One region of the Nocardioides eburneus genome, then DNA from elsewhere that is predicted to be linked to it. Evidence: predicted binding sites of a transcription regulator. Region 1 holds the regulator's gene; the other holds the start of a gene.
What was found. Region 1 encodes LexA, which represses DNA repair genes until DNA is damaged. Its sites were predicted from a motif close to TCGAACANNTGTTCGA; they were not measured.
Positions count from the first base shown of each region.

Region 2: the regulator LexA is predicted to act here: its motif matches at 1,719-1,734, upstream of AB3X52_RS00130 (HNH endonuclease signature motif containing protein).

Region 1 is NZ_JBFPJR010000042.1:14,595-19,004, reverse strand. Features, by position in the region: gene nrdR (transcriptional regulator NrdR) at 1-368, opposite strand, end outside; gene AB3X52_RS17460 (hypothetical protein) at 788-1,210, shown strand; gene AB3X52_RS17455 (LysM peptidoglycan-binding domain-containing protein) at 1,346-1,684, opposite strand; gene lexA (transcriptional repressor LexA) at 1,944-2,681, shown strand; gene AB3X52_RS17445 (phosphatase PAP2 family protein) at 2,841-3,749, shown strand; gene AB3X52_RS17440 (MXAN_6640 family putative metalloprotease) at 3,794-4,410, shown strand, end outside.
Region 2 is NZ_JBFPJR010000001.1:27,584-31,993, forward strand. Features, by position in the region: gene AB3X52_RS00120 (RNA polymerase sigma factor) at 164-688, opposite strand; gene AB3X52_RS00125 (hypothetical protein) at 694-1,518, opposite strand; gene AB3X52_RS00130 (HNH endonuclease signature motif containing protein) at 1,900-3,126, shown strand; gene AB3X52_RS00135 (helix-turn-helix transcriptional regulator) at 3,329-3,523, shown strand; gene AB3X52_RS00140 (hypothetical protein) at 3,510-3,905, shown strand; gene AB3X52_RS00145 (amidohydrolase) at 4,129-4,410, opposite strand, start outside.

The DNA.
Region 1 (4,410 bases):
CGAAGGTAGGCCACCTCGTCGAGCTCGCGCAGAGGGGCAAGGATAGCCATCCCCACCTCGTGGCTGGGCACCTCGGCATAGCCCGCACTCCGGAGCGTGTCCTCGACGGCCTGCCCCAGACACGCGAGCTGGTCCTCGGTCACCGGGCGGCCCTTGCAGGCCTTCCGCGCGCCGGAGACGGCCTTCTCGCGGCTGAACGGCTCGGTCGCACCCGAGCGCTTCAGCACCGTCAACTGCATGAGCTCGACGGTGGAGAACCGCTTGTCGCACCCCTGGCAGACACGCCGGCGACGGATGGACCCGCCGTCCTCCGCAACGCGGGAGTCGAGGACCTTCGTGTCGTTGTGCCGGCAGTACGGACAGTGCATCTCGATCCCCCTCCTTGACGTCACGGCGCCGGAAATGCCATTCCCGACTGTGGATGGAACGGCATGAGCTGTGGACAACCAGCAGTTGCCTGTGCGCAACCCCGCATCCCTTGTGGAACTAGATGTGGAGAACTACACCGGTGTAACTACTAGATGTAGTGGCTACCGTACGCCGGGCCCGGCGCGGTTCGCAAGAGGGCGTCGACCTCCTCGGCGTGTCGCGCAGGCCGGCCCGGCGTGTCGCGCTCGCGAACGTCGTTCGATGCCCTCTTCGCCCGCTCTGGCCAAGACCGACGACCGTCCGTTCGGCACGACTGTGGACGACGCCGCGGCGCGCCATCGTCCGGAGAACGGCCGCGCTCCGCAGCCGACTCGTGCCGCTTGCACACTCCGCCCCGGGGATCAGCGAGAATGTCGCCGTGGCATCGAGGGGCAGGTCCGCAGGCAAGCGCGCAGGGGCACGACGGGGACCCCGCCAGAGGCATGGGCTCGACCGTCGCGTCCTGCTCCTTGCGGGCGCCATCACCATCGCGATCATCGCGTGGGGCTATCTGGTCTACGCCGCCATCGACTTCGGTGGCGACGCCCGCGACGGCGAGGGCCGCGCCTGGGCCTTCCTCGCCCTCGCCGCCGTCGGCGCCGTCGCCTGCCTCTTCGCCGGTCTCATGCTGCTCGCTCGCCTGGGTCGAGCACTCGGGCTGACCTCCGGCCCAGCGCCCGCATCGCTCCCGCCCGAGACACGGCCATCCGACCCTACGGCGGCCATGCAACCCCAGCCCGCACCCGATGACGACCCCGGGACGCCCGCGCCGACGACTGCACGCCGGCACCGCGCCGACTGACACTCCCCGACGAACGAGGGGTGGGACCGCGCCTCCCGGCGGAGCCCCACCCCTCGTCTTCCCCGTGCCGCCGCCAGCCGGGGTCGAATCGGCTGGCGGCGGTCTACGTCCCGGCGAGCGCCAGCGCCCACCGGGTCAGTTCGGGATCCGGAGGGTCTGGCCGGCGATGAGCATCCCGGAGTCAAGGCCGTTGAGGTCCTTGATCGTCTGCTCCATCGAGCGGATGTCGCCGCCGTCAGCGGCATCGGAGGCGAGGTCCCACAGCGTGTCACCGGTGCCGACCACGACCGTGCGGGTCGAGACGCCCACACCCTTCTCCTGCGAGGCGCCCGAAATGCTCGCCCCGACGAAGCCGACCGCCATCACGGCCAGGAGCGTCACCACGAACACGACCACACGCCCGCGACGGGTGAGCCGCACCGTGGAGCGGCGCGGGGCGGCGTACGGAACGTGGGCGAGGCTGAGGGTGCTCATCGGAAGCTCCTGGGGAAGTCGGGTCCGCTGGGGCGGTTCGACGCGATGTCTACCGGCGGCCACCGACAGTTCTCATCGACCGCTGCTGCGCGGCGACCGCGGGGCCGTTCGACCAGACATTCGATCGAACACATGAGCGAGACTAGATCACCTGTTCGAACAGAAGCAAGGCCTTGCCGAAAAAGCGTTCGAACGGTGGAGGTCGACACGCTTCGAACAGATGTTTGAACTCGCCCGGCCGGCGGTCTACCGTTGAGGCATGACGAAGCCCAAGTCGACCCGAGAGTCGCCGAACGGCGTGCGCGAGCTCCCCGACGGTCCGCCGGACGCCACGGGTCTCACCCCCCGCCAGCAGCGGATCCTGGCCCATCTGCGCGACTGCATCGAGAAGCGTGGATATCCGCCGAGCATGCGGGAGATCGGCTCGGCGGTCGGGCTGACCAGCACCAGCAGCGTCGCCCACCAACTGAAGGTCCTCGAGCAGAAGGGGTTCATCAAGCGCGATCCCCACCGTCCCCGGGCGCTCGAGGTCTTCCTGCCGGAGGTGCTCGCGGCGCGCAAGGCGATCTCCGCGGCCGAGGAGACCCCGTTCGACGAGACGGGCGTCGGAGACTCCCGTCCCGACGCGGCCTACGTCCCGATCGTCGGACGCATCGCGGCCGGCGGGCCGATCCTCGCCGAGCAGCAGGTCGAGGACGTCTTCCCCCTGCCCAAGCAGCTCGTGGGCGACGGGACGCTCTACCTCCTCCACGTCTCGGGCGACTCCATGGTCGACGCGGCGATCTGCGACGGCGACTACGTCGTCGTCCGGCAGCAGCCGACCGCTGAGAACGGCGAGATCGTCGCCGCGATGATCGACGGCGAGGCGACGGTGAAGACCTTCCAGCGCAAGGGCGGCCAGGTCTGGCTGCTCCCCCACAACCCGGCCTACGAGCCGATCGACGGGACCCATGCCACGATCCTCGGCAAGGTCACGGCGGTGCTGCGGAGCCTCTGACGCCCGGTGGCCGGGCTTGTCGCGCCGGTCCCGACGTCCACGTCGGGGCCGGCGCGCGCCCGATCTGAGGCTCCGTACCCCACGAGGGGTATTCCCCGAGTCGGCCGCTGCTCCTCATTGGCTAGGGTGATCCGGATCGACGGAACTTGCGGGGGCAGCGTGCACGACGAGGGCATCACGAGCGGCGACATCGCCGGTCGGTCCGTCGCCGACACCGGGTCGGCGGTGCCAGGCATCACGGTTCAGCCGTCGGTGGAGCACGGCGTCCTGCCGCGCACCCTGTGGCAGCGCCTCGCCGGCGTGCGCGCGGGCATCCGCGAGCTCATCTTCGTCACCGTGCTCTACATCGCCTACACGTCCTCGCGACTGCTCGCGAGCAACAACATGGCGGAGGCCAAGAGTCGGGCCCGGCAAATCCTCAGCATCGAGCGCGCCGTCGACCTCGACTGGGAGCACGGACTCAACCAGTTCTTCGTCCACCACGACCTGATCGGGCTGCTGGGCTGCTACTGGTACTCCACCGCCCACTACATCCTGACCCTCGTCGTGCTCGTCTGGCTCTACGCCCGTGGCCGGCACCGCTATCTGCCGGCACGGCGCGCGCTGGTCGTCGGCACCGTCCTGGCGCTCGCGCTCTACCTCATGCTCCCGACGGCGCCTCCGCGCTTCTTCCCCCACCTCTACGACGACGTGCTCCTGCTCCACTCCGACCAGGGCTGGTGGGGGGCCGACGCGTCGGCGCCGAAGGGGATGGGTCATCTCACCAACGAGCTGGCGGCGTTCCCCTCGCTGCACTGCGGCTGGTCGCTCTGGGTCGCGATCGTCGTCTGGCGCAACGTCCGGAGCTGGGTCGTCCGCCTGCTCGCCGGTCTCTCCGCCGCGGCGACCGCGATCGTCGTGGTCGGCACCGGCAACCACTGGACGCTCGACGTGATCGTGGGATGGATGGTGGTCATCGCGGGTGTCGTGAGTGTCTCGGCGTTCAGCCAGCGGCCTATAGTGCTGGAGGCCGCATCTGCGGACGAGGACCACTCGAAGGGCCGCCGAGTCGGCGAACCGTCGCGGTAGGCGTCCGGATCCGGCCCGACCTGTCGTCGACTGTTTGGTACTCGATGCCTTCCTCTCGCTTCCCCGCCCTGTCCGCCCTCGCCCGCACCACCCTCCTCGCCGTGATCGTCTCGGCCGGCGTGGCCGTCACCGTGCCGGCGTACGCCGGACCCGCGGGCGCCCCGGGCTCAGGGAGCTCGAGCTCGCCCTCCGTGATCGCGGGGCTGACGCTCACCGAGCGGACCACCACCCTCGCCGCGCGCCGGGCGCTCGACCAGGCGGCCGACGTCCTCGCGCCGAAGTCCGCACGCCGGGCGAAGCAGACGCTCGTGCACGGGCGCGACGCGACGATGGCGCTGGCGAACCTCTACGTCCACCGCGACCAGATGTCGGCGAGCGACCAGTCGACGGCGTCGCGCATGCTCGCGCGCCCCACGCCGGGGAAGCGGCTCTGTAGCACCAAGGTGCCGATCTGCATCCACTGGCTGACCAGCGGTGACGACAAGTCCTCCTGGGCCTGGGTCAAGCAGGTCCGCAGCGTGATGGAGAACGTCTACGCGCGCTACCACAAGGCGGGCTACCGCCGGCCGGTCGGCGACGGCGCCGTCGGCGGCAAGAAGAACTACGTCGACATCTACCTGCGCGACGTCTTCGACCAGGGCTACTACGGCTACTGCGCCCC
Region 2 (4,410 bases), on a different contig from region 1:
CACGGGCAGGCCACTCTTCGATCCTCACCTCGGAGGGTTCCTCGACCAGGCGGCATCCACCGGGGATCTCGGCGACGCGACGGGAGCGCGGCGAGAACTGAGGTTCCTCTTCTTCGCCGTCAAGCCCGCTGAGCCGGGATCCGGTCGGCCAGCACGGTGAGTCCTATCGCGGTATCGCGGTCGTCGTGACCAACGCCGCTAACTCAGGATCTTGCGCCAAGCGGGTGCGAGCGCGGTGTAGGCGGACTCGAGCCGTGCCTGGCTTGAGCCCGGTCGCGACAGCGGCCTCGGTGATCGAGAGCTGCTCCCACTCGGTGAGTTGGATGAGCTCGCGGTCGATCTCAGCCAACCGCATCAGCGCGGCACGAACGGTGGCCCCGACGCTCTGCTCGGGCTCGTGGGGCGGTTGGCTCGCCAGGAGGGCCGCCCCCACCTCGGCGGCAGCATCACGGGACGTCTGACGGCTGTGGCTGAGCAGCAGGCGCCGTGCCATCCCGAAGAGCCACGCACGTCGCAGCCACTCCGCGGGAAGTTTGTCGCGCTTCTCCCACGCCAGCACGTACACGTCCGCGAGCAGGTCCGGCGCCTCGTCGCCGACGCGTCGCCGGAGAAACCCCAGCACCTCCGGCGACGTACGGCGATAGAGCGCCTCGAAGGCCTCCGCAGTGACAGTCGCCGGTCCCGTCATGGCCGTCACGGTGTCGGGACTGCCTGCGGCAGGTCCGGCATCAGGGCAGGGATGCAGAAAACGTTCTCGGCCAGCGCGGAACCGAGTGCGTCGACGTCACCGGCATTGATGTCCTTCTGGACCAGCCTGAGGAAACCGAACCGGCTGCTGTCGTCGGCCTTCTGCGGCGGCGACCCATCCTTGAAGTGGACGATCGTGGTGCGCATGACAAGCTCCGTGTCGAGTGCCCGGACAGCCGGCCACGTGCCGGCTCGCCTGAGCTCATCGGCGGCGGCCTTGGCTGCCGCGTCGTCACCATCGGCGACCGCCGCCGCCCAGGCATTGGACCACGAGCAGATAGCGTCGTTGGCGACGAACCCACGCAAGGCACCGGTCGTCACCACGCCCGGGCCCTTCAGGTCATCGATCTGGAACTGCGCCGAGATCGAGCGTGCCTTCTCGGACGGGAACGGGATGTCCGCCGTCCCCTTCAGCACCACCGTGGGGAAGTCCTCACCCTTGGGCTTGAGAAACTCGCCGGGGCCGCCCTGCTTGATGTCGTGGCCGCTGGCGTACCTGCCGGTGTGAGCACTGAACACGCCAGTCGCTGCGGCAGCGGCGGTGCCGCCGCCGGCCAGCACCGCGGACGCCGCCACGATCGCCACCGCACGCCTGCGCCCGCGACCCCTCGGCGCGTTGTCGATCCGGCGAGCGACCTGGTCCCAGGTTGCGTCCAGGTCGACCTCGTCGGCCGCTGCATCGGTGGCGGCAGCCTCCATCAGCGCGCTGTGCGCCTCGGTCCAATCCCCAGCCTTCATGGTTCCTCCATCGACAGTCGTGCTCTCACCCATGTAATGCCAGCGCGTTACACGCCGCGGGAGTCTCGCTGCCTACATGACCAGCACGAGGCCACGTCGAAGGCTCAATGTCCGGCGTCTCAATGTCCGGCGTCTCAGGCAAGGCGGTCCGGACCCTCCTGAGGTGGCCGGCCGCCCGGCTGGCGCCGTTGTACGGACCCGCGCCGGTCAAGTCCGCCAGCTGGGCAAGACAGTTGAACGACCGTCCGACAGGACGTCAGTCGGCGCACCTGAGCCGCGACCCCCGAGGCTCTCGTCATTTCTGGTCGGTGGTCGGGTCTAGCGTGATCTTCGACGACGAGACAACCGAACATCCACCGCTGCAGTGACCGCTCGGGGCGGTCGCTGCGCACCGTCCCTCGAGGTTGTCCGCCCATGTCCCAGCCGTCGCTGCACCCCATCCGGGGATGCGTCGCGTCCATCGAGGCCGCGCTCGACGAGGTGTCCGGCGTGGACCCGATGTTCCTGGCGACCGCGGAGAAGGAGACGGCGCTGCGCGAGTTGGCCCGGGCGGAGGCGCGGCTGGCCGCGCTGCGGCTGCGGGTCATGGCGTCCGCCGACGACGTCGCCGCGTCGGCCGGGGCGCGCGACGCGGGTGCGTGGTGGGCCGATGCCGTGCACGCCGACATCCGGGCCGCGCGCGCCGACCTCCGGCTCGCCCGCGCCCTCGAACGCCGGCCCGCACTCGACGCCGCCCTCCGGGACGGACGTGTTCCGGTCGAGCACACCCGGGTCATCGCCAGAGCCCTCGAGATCCTGCCCCCAGAGCTGACCGACGAGCAGCGGGCCAAGGCCGAGCAGATCCTGCTCGACGAGGCGACCCGGCTCACGCCCACACAGCTGCGCCGCGTCGGCGACCACCTCCTCGAGATCCTCGACCCGCAGGCCACCGACGACGCCCTCGGCCGCAGGCTCCAAGCCGAGGAGGACCGCGCCCACCGCCGCACCTGGCTCACCCTCACCGATCCCGGTGACGGCACGGTCCACCTCAAGGGCCGGATCCCCAAGGTCGCCGGCGCTCGGCTGCGGACCTACCTCGAGGCGTTCACGCAGCCCCGGCTCGCGGCGCTCGAGGACCGCGGACAGCGGGTGCCCTATGACCGGCTGCTCGGCCAGGCGTTCTGCCAGCTCCTCGAGCGCTACGATCCCGACCAGCTGCCCCGCCACGGCGGTGACGCCACCACGCTGGTGATCACGATGCCCCACGACCAGCTCACCCGGGAGCTCGGTGTCGCGACCCTGCCTGACGGCACCCCCGTCACGGCCGCCGCGGCCCGCCGCCTGGCCTGCGCCGCCGGCCTCCTGCCCGCCGTCCTCGGGGCGCAGGGCGAGGTCCTCGACCTCGGCCGCCAGATCCGGCTCTTCACCCCCGTCCAGCGCAAGGCCCTCCGGATCAGACATCGCACCTGCGCCGCCGAGGGCTGCACCATCGCCGCGACCTGGACCGAGGCGCATCACCTGCGGCCCTGGGCCGCCGGAGGCAGGTCCGACCTGAGCAACGCTGTGCTCCTCTGCGGCCACCACCACCGTCTCGCGCACCACCCCGGCTACGACCTGCGCCGCCTCGCCAGCGGCGAGCTCCGCTTCCACCGGAGGACGTGAGGGGCAGTGCAGCGGTCGACGTCCACGATCGACCCGGCGACCGACCCGGGGACCGACACTCGGTGGCCACTCGGGAAGCACGTCCTGTCCTGGCAGCGCATCCGCTCCGCTTCGGCCGCTGCGGTCCCTTTCTCGCCCTCTGCCCGAGAGGTGATGTCAAGCAACCTTGACATCAGGAACCCGTGTCAAGCACCCTTGACATGTGAAGAACGTCGTACGACAGCTGCGCGGCGCGCGCGATCTGTCCCAGGCCGACCTGGGCGCGGCGCTGGGGGTGTCACGACAGACCGTGAACTCGATCGAGACCGGGCGTTACCTGCCCTCGCTGCCGTTGGCGATCGCCATCGCGAGGTTCTTCGGGACGACCGTGGAAGAGGTGTTCGATGTCGACAGCTAAGCGCTGCCTCCAGAGCCGGTGGGCCACGCCGGTGGTCTGCCTGGTGGCCGGACTGGCCTATTTGGGCGCCGGACTCGCCGGCGGCGAGCCGGCGTTCGCCTGGGTGGGGTTCGGGATCATGGTCGTCTTCGGCGCGGCGATGCTCGCCGCGAGCCGGTTCAGTGAGACCGCGAAGGGCCTTCTCGACCGCCGGGACGAGCGGATCAACGCCCTGGACCGGGACGCGACCGTCATCGCCGGCGTCGTGGTGATCCTCGCCATCCTCGTCATGGCGATCGTCGAGATCGCCCAAGGGGAGGACGGGTCGCCGTACTTCCAGCTCGCCGCGCTCGCCGGCGTCTCCTACGCCGTCGCACTGCTCTGGCTCCGCTGGCGGCGCTGAGCCGCCCGGGCGACCGTGCCGGACTCGGCGCGCAGCGCGCCGCAGCGGTCGCGGCCGTCAGTGATCCCGGGCCGTCGCGGCGGTCACTGAGCCCGGCGGTCGCGGCCGTCGCTGGCAGGGCGTCGCTGACCCGGGGCGTCCCCGCAGCCCTGCCAGCCACCTCGGCCATTGCTGAGCCTCGCTCTCCGGACAACCGACCAGGGAGCTCTGAGGCGGGACCGAATCAGGCGCGGTGCACGACCCACCCGGCGACGACGGTGAGCGCGACGGCCGACCCGAGCGTCCGCAGTTCCGTGACCGGCATGCCGAGCGGGTCGCGGTCGAGGACCACGAGATCGCCGCGCGAGCCGACCCGGACCGTCCCAGCGCCGTCGACGGAGGCGGCGAGCGCCTCGCGGACGGTGAGGGCCTGTTCGGGATGCCACGGGTCGCGCTCGTCGGCGGAGCGGTGGACGGCCGCCGAGATCGCAAGCCAGGGGTCGAGCGGCGCGACCGGGGCGTCGGA